DNA from 3 places in the Lysinibacillus sp. S1 genome. Region 2 is predicted to be linked to each of the others. Evidence: riboswitches for the same ligand, from Rfam matches in the RefSeq annotation. Region 2 holds a riboswitch; each other region holds the start of a gene.
What was found. Region 2 has a riboswitch for cobalamin ahead of ACHZEU_RS02670 (ABC transporter substrate-binding protein). Riboswitches for the same ligand answer to the same signal wherever they lie in the genome.

Region 1: linked by a shared signal. The riboswitch ahead of nikA (nickel ABC transporter substrate-binding protein) and the one ahead of ACHZEU_RS02670 (ABC transporter substrate-binding protein) in region 2 are both predicted to bind cobalamin.
Region 3: linked by a shared signal. The riboswitch ahead of ACHZEU_RS23285 (energy-coupling factor ABC transporter permease) and the one ahead of ACHZEU_RS02670 (ABC transporter substrate-binding protein) in region 2 are both predicted to bind cobalamin.

The regions. Positions count from the first base shown of each region.
Region 1 is NZ_CP173154.1:352,544-356,833, forward strand. Features, by position in the region: gene nikB (nickel ABC transporter permease) at 1-133, opposite strand, end outside; gene nikA (nickel ABC transporter substrate-binding protein) at 205-1,821, opposite strand; cobalamin riboswitch at 1,970-2,163, opposite strand; gene metE (5-methyltetrahydropteroyltriglutamate--homocysteine S-methyltransferase) at 2,311-4,290, opposite strand, start outside.
Region 2 is NZ_CP173154.1:521,212-525,501, forward strand. Features, by position in the region: gene ACHZEU_RS02660 (S9 family peptidase) at 1-84, opposite strand, end outside; gene ACHZEU_RS02665 (precorrin-3B methylase) at 153-830, opposite strand; gene ACHZEU_RS02670 (ABC transporter substrate-binding protein) at 883-1,875, opposite strand; cobalamin riboswitch at 2,038-2,225, opposite strand; partial or broken gene ACHZEU_RS02675 (GTP-binding protein) at 2,408-4,290, shown strand, end outside.
Region 3 is NZ_CP173154.1:4,619,073-4,623,362, forward strand. Features, by position in the region: gene ACHZEU_RS23270 (energy-coupling factor ABC transporter ATP-binding protein) at 1-186, opposite strand, end outside; gene cbiQ (cobalt ECF transporter T component CbiQ) at 183-956, opposite strand; gene ACHZEU_RS23280 (energy-coupling factor ABC transporter substrate-binding protein) at 962-1,234, opposite strand; gene ACHZEU_RS23285 (energy-coupling factor ABC transporter permease) at 1,238-1,984, opposite strand; cobalamin riboswitch at 2,133-2,318, opposite strand; cobalamin riboswitch at 2,571-2,753, shown strand; gene ACHZEU_RS23290 (ferredoxin) at 2,899-3,270, shown strand; gene cobJ (precorrin-3B C(17)-methyltransferase) at 3,275-4,290, shown strand, end outside.

The DNA of each region.
Region 1 (4,290 bases), 170 kb from region 2:
AACGTAGTATGACTTCAGCAGGCTCTACAGGAACAAAACGAATAAATACAAAGGTTAGGATGGAAACGCCTAATAAGACAAAGGGCAATGTTAAAATTCTTTTTAAACAAAAGATCCATGTTGATTCATACATGCTGTCACTTCCTACTCAATCCTATGATAAAGAGAGAGCTGTCTCTGCTAGACACACTCTCTCCTCCACTTTTATTTTTCTTTAGCCATTTGTGCATAAGGTATATCATATTCAGATGCACGTGGTGCAAAATCCTTTAGAGATGGTTGATAAATCACATTATTTGTTTCGTAAGAAATAGGGTAAAAGAGTGCCTGGTCATGAAACATCGTTAAAATATTCGTGTAAAGCTGCACGCGTTCCTGTTCATCTGTTCCTACTAATAATTGGTGAATTTTCGTATCGATTTCTTTGGCGTTTGCTAGGCCTAATTTCGCCTCGTACACACCACTAGCATTTGGTGTAGCTGATTCATTTGCAAAGCTATGTGGATCTGTAGGTGGTCCATTGGTACGCCAGAAATTAATATCCACCTGGTCATCCATCAATTTTTGAAGACCGACCATTACATCTGCCCCTTCTAAATTCAACTGAACGCCAATTTTTGCGAGTTCACCTTGCATTAATTCTGCCATTGGTTTTTGAATTGCATCAGATGCAATGTAAATCAAATCTAAAGACAACAGCTGTCCGTTTTTTGAACGAATTTTTTCACCCTTAGGTAATAACCACCCTGCCTCATCTAGCAATTGTTGGGCTTTTTCTGGATTGTATACAATAGGTGCTAAATCTATATTGGCATAAGGAATCGCATCCCAGAACAATGTGTTCGCTACTTTTTCCGTACCATGTGTAATACTGTCGACCATTTGTTCCTTATTAATAGCATATTGAATGGCTTGACGTACCTTTAGCTCAGATAATGGACCAGATTGTGTATTGAATAGCAGTGCTTTCGTAGATAAAGGCTCAGAGGTAGCAGTTTTGTATTTGCCACTGTCTTTTAAATACGTATAGTTATCTAAACTAATAATGCCACGCCCATAAATTAAATCTAATTCTTCGTTTTCAAATGCTAATGAAATAGATTCTGAGTCAGGAATAATTTTTACTTTTATTTGTTCAACTAGTGGTTTTTCTCCCCAATAGTTTTCATTGCGACTAAATAATGCATATTCGTCCTTTTTGTATTCAGTTAATACCCAAGGGCCTGTTCCAATCGGTGCTTTGATAGAATCTTGCGTCATATCATCCTTTGGGAATCCGTTATCCCCTAAAAAACGGAAAGGTCTGACGAAGGCAAGTTCGTTTAAGACTGGATAATAAGGCTCATCCAATTGCAGACGAATTGTAAAATCATCTACTTTTACAACCTCTTTCATGTGGTTAACCATGCCCATCCAAGAATGCATGTCTCGATTCGCTAAAACGGCGTCAAAGTTACGAATGACATTATCTGCATTAAATGCAGTGCCGTCTGAATATTTCACGTCTTTTCTTAGATGGAAAGTATACGAAGTTTTATCCTCAGAGATGTCCCAGCTTTCGGCGAGCTTAGGCGTAACAGTACCATCATCATTGTATTCCACCAAGGATTCATAAACCATTGCTTGGGCAGTCATTTGATTCGGTAAATATGTATGAGGATTCAATGGACCGACATCTAATGGCCAGCCAATCGTTATTATTTTTTCATCTGTTTGGTTTGCTGAGGTCTTTTCCTTTTCTTCATCCGTGCCTGTACAGCCAGCAAGTAAACTGAACGTCAGGACAAGCAGGAAAGGAAGTAAATACTTTGTCAATCTCATTTTCTGTCTCCTATCTCTATTCGTAGTACAAATACATCTACTTGTTGAAGAAGAGAAGGCATAAAAAAACCTTATTCTAAAAAAGAATAAGGACAGAAAAACCCACGATGAGCAAGTCTCCATCCATCTCCCTATCTTTCGTAGATCATCAATGAATCTTCTTACAAGCAGGCATTCTGGCTCATGAATCATCATTTTGTTTCACCTTCCCAAGTACTCACTCAGTGGTATTTGAAACAAAACTCCTCATTTACAGCTGCGGGACAGCATGGGATTTTCACCCATTTTCCTTTTAATTGAATGAAAGACGATTTCACTCAAACTTGTAATGATTGCTATGAAATTAGTAATAAACATAACATGCTCGCATGTTCACGTCAATTTTACTTTCTGAAGATAATATATATATCGACGTAAGATAAAAAGACTAGGGATTTACCCTAGTCTTCGTTATTGGAGAGTAGATGTAGTAGATTAAAAATCATTTCGTTAGCTTGATGTAGATTGTTGTACAGCTTGACGCAACGTTTTAGTAGCAGCAACCATATTCGCTAAAGCTGCAACGGTTTCATCTTCTTTTCTCGTTTTTAAGCCACAATCTGGATTCACCCAGAATTGATAACGGTCCAGCACCTGTAGACTATCTTTCATAATAGCGAGCATTTCATCCTCGCTTGGTACACGAGGGCTATGAATATCATAGACGCCTAAGCCAATTCCTTTTTTATAGGGCTGTACTTGTAGTGAGGTAATAAGTTCCCCATGACTTCGTGATGTTTCTATGGAAATCACATCTGCATCTAGTGCGCTAATTGGTTCGATGAAATCATTAAACTCACAGTAACACATATGTGTATGGATTTGTGTTTCATCTTTGACACTAGATGTCGCAAGCTTAAAGGAATTGACAGCCCACTCTAAGTAAGCCCCCCATTCCTCCTTTCTAAGCGGTAAACCTTCTCTTAACGCTGGCTCGTCCACTTGAATAATTGATATACCTGCGTTTTCTAGTGCTTCCACCTCTTTACGGAGTGCTAATGCAATTTGATAAGCGACATCTTTACGGGACAAATCATCTCGCACAAAGGACCAATTTAATATTGTTACTGGCCCTGTCAGCATGCCTTTTACAAATCGCTTCGTTAGGCTTTGGGCATAGGCGGATTCTTTTACGGTAATTGGTGAAGCCCATGCAACATCTCCATAAATGATCGGAGGCTTCACACAGCGTGATCCATATGAAACAACCCACGCTTTCTTTGTAAAGGCAAAGCCAGTCAGCTTTTCACCGAAATATTCAACCATATCTGTACGCTCAAATTCACCATGAACAAGTACATCGATATCTAATTCCTCTTGTATGGAGATCCAGCGCTTTGTTTCGTCTTCTAAAAATGTTTCATAGGCTTCATTCGATAATTGTTTCTTTCGCCACGCATTACGATTTCTTTTCACTTCATCTGATTGCGGGAAGCTACCGATTGTAGTTGTTGGAAACAGCGGTAATCCTAAGGCTTGTTGTTGGATCGTTTGTCGCTTCGTAAAATTACTGTGTCGTTCAAAATCTTGCTTTGTCACAGTTTGAACGGCTTGATGAATTAACTTATTTTGGCGGATTGGATGTTTTTTTAGAGCCTCAATCGCCTTCATACTTTCTGAAAAATTATGTTGTAAGGAACCATCTTTATCTCGTCTATATTTAGTCAGCCCCGTGATTTCTATGATTTTCTCATCTGCGAAGGCCAGAGACTGCTTTAAAACAGGGTCAAGTTCATTTTCAAGAGAGGTTGTGATTGGAACGTGCTGTAGGTTACTTGATGGTTGAATCCATAGTTCAGCAGCATGACTTAGCTGTTCAATGGCTTGAATCGTCGCATTGACTTCCGCCAGGTTTGAACGCCAAATATCACGGCCATTCACTACCCCTATTCCTAATACTTTATCCTGCGGGAAACCAAATTGACGAAGTGACGCCATATTTCCTTTATAGCCATGAACAAAGTCCAAACCGAATCCTTGAACAGGCAATGTACTTAATGCTTCATAGGCACTTAAAGCTTCGAAATAAGTCTGTAGCATTATTTTAGCCTCAGGAACGGCAGTGGCTAACTGGTCATACATTTCTTTCACCAGCTTTATCTCTGCTGGATCAAGTGTTAAGACGAGGGATGGCTCTTCTAGCTGAATCCAAGTGGCACCTGCATCCACTAATTCTTTTAATACCTGCGTATAGAGTGGTAATAAAGCTAATAAGTACTCAACCTGTGTTAATTTGTTGTAGCCTTTCGTTAACTTATAAAATGTATAGGGACCAATTAGTGTCGGCTTCGCAATGATACCGAAAGTTTCCTTCGCCTCTAAAAAGTCGGCTAACACTTTATTTTCTGTTAGTTGTAAGGCTTGTCCCTCATACTCTGGAACAATGTAGTGATAATTTGTATTAAACCATTTTGTCATTTCACTAGCTAC
Region 2 (4,290 bases):
TGTCCCATCTGGTGAAAGCTGTGGATCTGCTACTGATTTTAAGTGATAAAGATCTTCTGGTTGAATCCCTTGTTTCGATGTCATGTTCTTGCTCCTTTGTATTGTAATTTTCTGTCTTACTACAATACTTCGACACCCTAAGTAATATTCCTCTATTTAATTGAATTTTTTACTAGTTCCCAATATTCTGCTGACTTTGTTCTGCGATAAAATTTATAAAAGGGCTCATTTGGGCGAGCATGCTCCTTATAAAGGTTTATCAGGTGCAGTAAAAAATCTTCAATTTGTGTGACGTCTACCCTCTTAGCGAATAATGTGCCAGCCTGTGCCTTTGCTCCCATTGGTACTGCCCCTAAATAGACATCAAAGCTTTCTTGTTGGTAAACGAGTCCAATATCATCATAGACTGCATTGTAGCAAGCTGATGCACAGCCATTAATATTGACACGCACTCTTGCAGGTACCTTCATCCCCTCTATGGCATGATAGAGCTGTTCGGTTATCGGAGTAGCCTCCATTTTCTCCCCATCACAAAAATCGCAGGCCTTCATGGCTATGATTGAACCAGAGGGAGCAACATAAAGACCTGCTTCCTGTAAGGCTTGCACCGCTTCTGTGGCATCGCACGTTGGTATGGATACGAGTATACTATAGGAAGCAGAATATTTTATCGCCCCCTTTTCGCCAGCAATTTCGGCTATTTTTTGGAATTGTGCAGGAGTATAATGCTTATTAATAATGCCAGGGCTAACGGCTAGACGGGTAAACTCACCATGACGGTTCAGTGTTTCAAATGTTTGATCTGGTACATTTTTTTGAAATGCGTTCATTTTTATCGCTCCTTATAAAAAAGGAGCTAGCAAAAACGCTAGCTCGAATGGATTAAAAGTTTTCAGGATAGAAGCCCTTTGCTAAAATTTCAATGGCCTCTGCCGCACGAACCCCTTCAGACGCTGCTGAAAGTGGCAGGATGACAAAGCGCTCATTTTTGACGGCTTCCATCTCCTTTAAGGCTGGATCATTTTTTAAGAATTGGATCTTTTGGTCTGCCGTTGTTTCACCGTAATCAATCACGACAACTACCTCTGGGTTGCGGTCTACTGCATCTTCCTTCGACACAGTTGTCCAGCCTGATTCCACATCACCAAAAATATTTTGTCCACCCGCGATTGTCACAAGCTCATTCATAAAGTTTTGACCAGCTGTAAATACATCCTTTTCACCGCTATCAAACACAAGAACACGTAATTTTTCGCTATCTTTTGGTAATTTAGCTTGTACTGCCTCTACATCTTTCGTCATTTGCTCAATTAAAGCTTCGCCACGATCCTCAATACGGAAAATCTTCGCGATATTGCGAATATCAGTGAAAATATCCTCTATTGTTGGCTTTGTCATGTTGGAAGCCGTATGTAAATACGTATGGATGCCTAATTCTTCAAGCTCTTCTGGTGTGCCTACACCCTTTTCGCCAAAGCCACTTTTCCAGCCTGCATATAGGAAATCTGCCTCGGCATCGATGACTTGCTCCTTCGTTGGGTATTGATCGGAAAGAACAGGGACCTTATCGTATGCCTCTTGCAGTGGCTCATAGATTTTATCATCTAAGTAAGCTGTCCCTACCATAGAATCCTCTAAACCAAGTGCTAGCATGATTTCTGTCACATGTTGATTTAAGCTAATCGCTTTTGTTGGTGCTTCCGTATATGTTTGAGTTGTGTCATTATTTTCAATGGTTACTGCTGCTGCCGCCTCAGATGGCTCAACCTTTTCACCTTGTGCAGCTGATTCCGTTTTGTCCTTTGCGTTACAAGCCCCTAAAACAGCGACCAAGGCAATGATCATCATCAACCATATACTTTTCCATTTCTTCATGTCCTTTTCTCCTTTGCTGTTAAAATATAGAAAGAAATCAGAGACTTCTTTACTACTAAGGTAGTTGGAAGGGCATAAAAAAACCCTCTTGTCGCCAAGAGAGTAGCATAGTGAAATAACGGTATCATTACCTTCATCACTATCCCCATCCTCGTGGTTCTTAGTCAAAAAATACATACTGGCAGGTATCCTGGCTTAGGTTCATCATCTATACGCCTTCCCATAGTTTCACTACAGTGGCATGCTGTATAGACTCCCCATTTACAGTTGCGGGACAGCATCGGAATTGCACCGATTTCCCTTTTAAGCAAATGACAAATGCCATTTGCACCAATACGTTCTATAATGGTCAATACTATTGATAGACTAGCAGAAGAAAATTTATCGCGCAATCAGTAGTATGACACTAAAAGTATAATCATCATTATATTAGCACTATTTCGACATAAAGACGAACTATTTTACAAGAAATATAGAAGCTAGTATTCTGTTACAATAAAAAGATAGCATTCTATAGAAACGAGGATTTCTTATGTACAAAACGATCGGTGTACTTGCGCACGTGGATGCAGGAAAAACGACCTTCTCTGAGCAAGTGCTTTTTCATACAAATAGTATTCAAGCACGGGGGCGTGTTGATCATCAGGATACCTTTCTTGATCATCATGAGCTAGAGCGCAGACGGGGCATTACGATATTTGCCGAGCAAGGGCGCATGAATATTGGCGATGATACATACACATTGATTGATACGCCAGGGCATGTCGATTTCTCCCCTGAGATGGAGCGTGCCATTCGTGTGATGGATTATGCCATTATTATCATTAGCGCTGTCGAAGGGATACAGGGCCATACAGAAACAGTGTGGCAACTTTTACGTCAATACCATGTCCCTACCTTCTTCTTTATCAACAAAATGGATCGTGAGGGTGCCAATATGGAGGCCGTCATCAGCCAGCTTCGCAAAGATTGCTCTCAGCATGTATTGCTCATCGATGAGCCACTGCGAGCAGACTATGTATCAAATAATATTATGGAATGGCTGGCGGAGCGCGACGAAAAATTGCTTGATGCCTTTCTAAATGAGTCATTGGAGCATGAACAGTGTCTTGCTCAATTAAAGGAAATGATTAAAAATGAAGGTGCCTTCCCTTGCTTTGCTGGCTCGGCCTTAAAGGATGAGGGCATTCAGGAATTTCTTGACCAGCTCCCGCTGTTAACGGCTTCCCATTTTGACAAGGATGCCCCATTTGAGGGCGAGGTTTTTAAGATTCGTCATGATRGTCACCAGCGTTTAACCTTTATGAAGGCAACCAAGGGCTCGTTGCATGTACGAGATGAATTTTCATTTGACGAMGTAACAGAAAAAGTGACCGAAATTCGACTTTATAACGGAAGWCGCTTTGAGACCGTTCAACAGGTAGAGGCAGGAGAAATTTTCGCTGTCAAAGGACTGAGCCAGGCAAACATTGGGGATCGAATCGGTACAACGATGCTATCACAGCCCTATGAGCTTGTCCCAACCTTACAGGCAAAGGTTCAATATGAGGGTGATCAGCATATCAAGGAAGTGCTACAGATTTTCCGTTTACTCGAAGCAGAAGAACCGTCCTTGCGTGTGGTCTGGCAGGAAAAATTTCAGGAAATCCATGTGCATATTATGGGTGCCATTCAATTGTAGGTCCTTACAGAGGTATTAATGACGCGTTTTTCATTAGCTGTCTCCTTTGGTGAGCCGCACATTTTATACATCGAAACCATTGCGACGACCGTAACGGTCTATGGTCATTTCGACCCCCTCAAGCATTATGCAGAAGTTCATTTATTAATGGAGCCAAATCCACGTGGAACAGGTAATACCTTCACCAATGCCTGTCATGCCGATCATTTATCTGTAGGCAATCAGCGCCTTGTTGAAAAGCATCTGTTTGAGCGTGACCATCATGGGCTACTGACAGGCTTCCCTGTAACAGATATTCATTTTACACTTCTAACAGGTCGCGGGCACAATGAACATACATCGGGGGGAGATTTCCGTGAAGCCAGTTTCCGTGCCCTGCGTCAGGGGCTGGAGCAGGCACAAAATGTCCTACTTGAACCCTATTATCGCTTTAAAATGAAAGCTTCAAATGACTTTATCGGTCGTATGATGACTGATATTCAGCAAGCAGCTGGCACGTTCGATGACCCGATTTTATCCGAAACGGATGTTATCCTAACAGGTCGTGCACCTGTTGCCACTTTAATGAGCTACAGTACAACCTTTGCCGCCTATACAAATGGGAAAGGTGCACTCACACTCCAATTTGATGGCTATGATGTGTGCCATAATACAGAGGATGTGATTGCACAGATTGGCTACGATAGAAATGCCGACCCTGAGTATAGTTCCTCTAGTATCTTTTGTGCTAAGGG
Region 3 (4,290 bases), 610 kb from region 2:
CGTTCCAGCTGTAGGTTTTAAAATACCGTTAAGATGCTGAAATAAAGTCGATTTTCCTGCGCCATTATGCCCGAGTATGGCGATTTTTTTACCTTTTGGAATGTCTAATGTAATATCTGACAACGCCTTCGTACCATCCGCATAGGCATAAGATAATTGGTTGAGTTTAAAATAAAATGCTGTCATGTAAAATACCCTCCATATACGATGAGGACTAGTAAAATAGCTGCCATGCCTAGCCAATTTTTCTTGCTATAAGAGCCCATCTCTTGCCAGTAGACAGCCTCGCCTCCACGTGATTGCATGGCATTGTTGAGCTCTCGGCTACGCTGAAACATTTCCACAAATAATGCCACAATAAGCATGGAGACAGAGCGTAGCCATTGCATCGGTGAATGATAGCCAAGACGTGCTTGCTGGGCGAGATGTATATTTTGCATGCTTTCTAAAAACATAAAAATAAAACGATAGATTAGTTCGACGAGCTCCACTAATAAAGAGGGAAGTCGCCATTGTCGTAGCACATAACATATTCCTTGTACGGAAGTGGTTAGAATTAAAAAGTATAAACAACTAATGCTACCAAGGACAATAAAGAACAGCTGTTGCGCTGCTAAAACACTTGCATTCCCAATAAAGACAGTCCAATTCCTAAATGTAAACGACCAAATATGGGCAGGGAGTGTATTCGTTGATGATGTAAAGGAAAGTAAAATAGATACGAGACTTGTTAATAAGAAAAAGCTAGGTAGCAATAATAATTTGCCGTAGTATGCAAGCGGAATTTTTGCACCTAAAWTGATAAAAGMACTCATTACAAWAMATGTWATGAGTGAAAGTCGTTCATCTCTCATGWTGAGCGTTATGAGAAGTAGTCCAAGTGAAAATATCATTTTTTCTARCGGATGAACGGACGCTRGCTTATTCAGATAGGCATACTTATCAATGAGTAACATAATGGTTAACCTTCTTTGGGTTTGCCACGCATATAGCCGATGAAGTAGCCAATAAAGCCAGCTCCTATAGCTGCCTGTAGCACGAATAATAAGCTTTCGATTTCACCACTTGGTGGCTCCCATAGACTTTCAAACCATGGTTCATATTCCGCATTGATTTCACCGATAGCTGCTTCTGCTTCTCCATCAGCACCACCAAATTCAGCACCTTTTTGTATGAATAAGGGAATGATGGCTAACAACACAACAATTGCTAATAACAATAAATTTTTTTTCATTTGTTAATGTGCCTCCTTTGTTGAGAAAACACGTAACGTTTTTAATTCGCTAACATTGTATTTTTTCAAGAAATTCATCACAATGACCGTTAAAATTCCTTCACTCAMTGCTAAAGGAATTTGAGTTAAGGCAAAAATACCTGCAAACTTTGTAAAGGATGCCATAAAGCCTCCAACCTCTGAAGGAAAGGCTAGTGCTAGTTGTACAGAAGTCACAATGTAGGTACCTAAATCACCAAGCATAGCTGCAAAGAATATGGCTAGTGAAAATGACAACCCTACTTTTTGAGCCCCTTTAAAGACAAAGTAAGCAATAAAAGGACCAACAATAGCCATAGAAAAGGCATTAGCCCCTAAAGTTGTAATTCCTCCATGAGCTAATAATAAAGATTGAAATAATAAAACGATTGTTCCAATTACACTCATTGCTAGAGGGCCAAAGAGTACTGTCCCAAGTCCTACACCAGTTGGGTGAGAGCAACTACCTGTAACTGAAGGGATTTTTAGGGCGGATAGCACAAAGGCAAAGGCCCCTGAAAGCCCCAAAAGCATTTTTGTTTCAGGATTTTCATCAATGGTTTTTCGAATAGAACGCAATCCTAGAATGATAAATGGGATAGAGATCACCCACCAAAAAATAGCCCATTCGATTGGTAAAAAACCTTCCATGATATGCATGGCAAAGGCACGTTTTGGCACGATTAAAAAGGCCAGTAAAAAATAACTAAGTTTCCACCATGATAATTTCAAAAAGCTTTCCTCCTAACTAATTAATAGATTTTTAGAATATTGCGTGCGTAATTAAAAAAAGCACTTCTCCTTAGGTGGAAAAGTGCATAGCTAAAAAAGCAAATAACAGTCTCATCTGCTAAGCCGCACACCTATCCTCGTAGGTTGAAACGATCACTTATTTTTCGGCAGGTCTCCTGGCTCTAGTTCAATGCTTTATAGGTCTTCCCATCCGTTGGACAGTGACATATTCTATAAAGCTCCCTATTACAGTGGCGGGACCGCGCCGGACTCAAACCGGCTTCCCTTTTAAGCAAAATGACAAGCACTTTGCACCGAAAAACATTCAAATTGTGAGATTTCACGACAAAGTGTAACATGAATTTCCATAAATATGCTATACCTTTTATAAAATTTTTAAAATTAAAGGTCAACGGTGAATATTCTGATAAAAGTTTGTGCGCAAATTATATAGATTTATATAAATTTCATATCTAGTTCCATTCAAAATTGATAAATTTGTCATAAATTTTTAAAGAAATATTGAAATTTTAAAATAATAAGATATGATAAAGACAGTTTTCTATTTAAAATTCTAATAAAAATTTCATATAAAACGTCAATAAGTGCTCGAATAGCTCGAGATAATAGGGAAATTGGTGAAAATCCAATACAGCCCCCGCTACTGTAATAGCTGATGAAATCGCAAAGCCACTGGTACAAACTTGGGAAGGTGCGACAGTAAAATGAAGCTTAAGTCAGGAAACCTGCTTATTTGATTGTGCATGCAAACTTTTCGGAGGGAGAAGTTGAAGCGAAAGCGGGTACCTGTATTTCATTCTATTCGTTTTTATTTGGCTTCTACAAAACCTTTACTCTTCGTTATAGAGTAAAGGTTTTTCTTTTTCCAAAAAGCAAATGAGGGGAGACAGAAGATGACAACTTGGAATTTAGAGGGGATGAAAACACATCTCTTTATTTGCAATGGCAGTAGCTGCATGAAAAAGGATGGGGAGGAAATTACCTTAGCCATTCGAGATGAGATACAACGGCAAGCACTCGATCAGGAAATACATACGACAAGAACGCGCTGTAATGGACGCTGCAAGGATGCTTGTGTGGTAATCGCTTATCCTCAAGGAAACTGGTATCGTGTGCCATCAACAGAGCATGCTAGAACACTAGTACAAGATTTACATCATGAATCCTTATACAACGAACATGTCTTTACACTTCGTGAAGGTACATTACAGCGTACTGCTCAAACAACTGCCATTAAAGGGATCGAAAAGGTGAAAGAGGGGTAACAACATGGCGCAAAAAGGAAAAATTTTCGTAGTAGGCTTTGGACCTGGAGATTTTAAGCATATTACGACACGTGCAGTAGAGGCTTTACAACAAAGTGATATGATTATAGGCTATAAAACCTATGTAGAGCTGATTCAAGATTTAGTAAGTGCAAAATCGATTGTTAGTACAGGCATGACAGAAGAAGTGTCGCGTGCACAGGAAGCCGTTCGTCAAGCCGAAGCAGGGAACATCGTCTCAGTAATTTCGAGTGGTGATGCAGGCGTCTATGGCATGGCAGGATTAGTCTATGAGGTGTTAATTGAGCTAGGCTGGACAGAAGCAACAGGAATTGAAGTTGAAATTGTTCCTGGGATTTCTGCGATTAATTCATGCGCTAGCATACTTGGTGCACCTATTATGCATGATGCTTGTACAATCAGTTTGAGTGACCATCTAACACCTTGGAATTTAATTGCAAAGCGTGTCGAGGCAGCTGCAATGGCGGACTTTGTCATTGCTTTATACAATCCTAAAAGTGGACGTCGAACAAGACAAATTGTCGAGGCTCAACGAATACTCTTAGAATATCGTTCGCCAGACACACCAGTTGGGCTTGTGAAAAGTGCCTATCGAGAACGTCAAGAAGTGACCATGACAACACTAGCAGAAATGCTAGAACATGATATTGGTATGTTGACAACTGTCATTATCGGGAATTCGTCAACATTTTTCTATGACAATAAGATGATTACGCCCCGCGGTTACCAACGTAAATATACCCTGGGTGAAGAGAAACAGCCATTACGTCCACATCAACGTTTACGCGAAGAAAATGAACCTTGRGCAATGAACCAAGAGACAGGAACAGCGCGAAATGACTTTACGGCTGACCCTAATGCAGGGCGCTTTAATAAACCCAGTATAGCCGCTACGCCAAAGCCGAAAAAAACAGCTCTTGAAATGGCTACAGCGGCACTTGCAATGGTAAAAGGGACAAGCGCAGTCAAAGTAACACCGAAGCTTGTACAGCAAAAAAT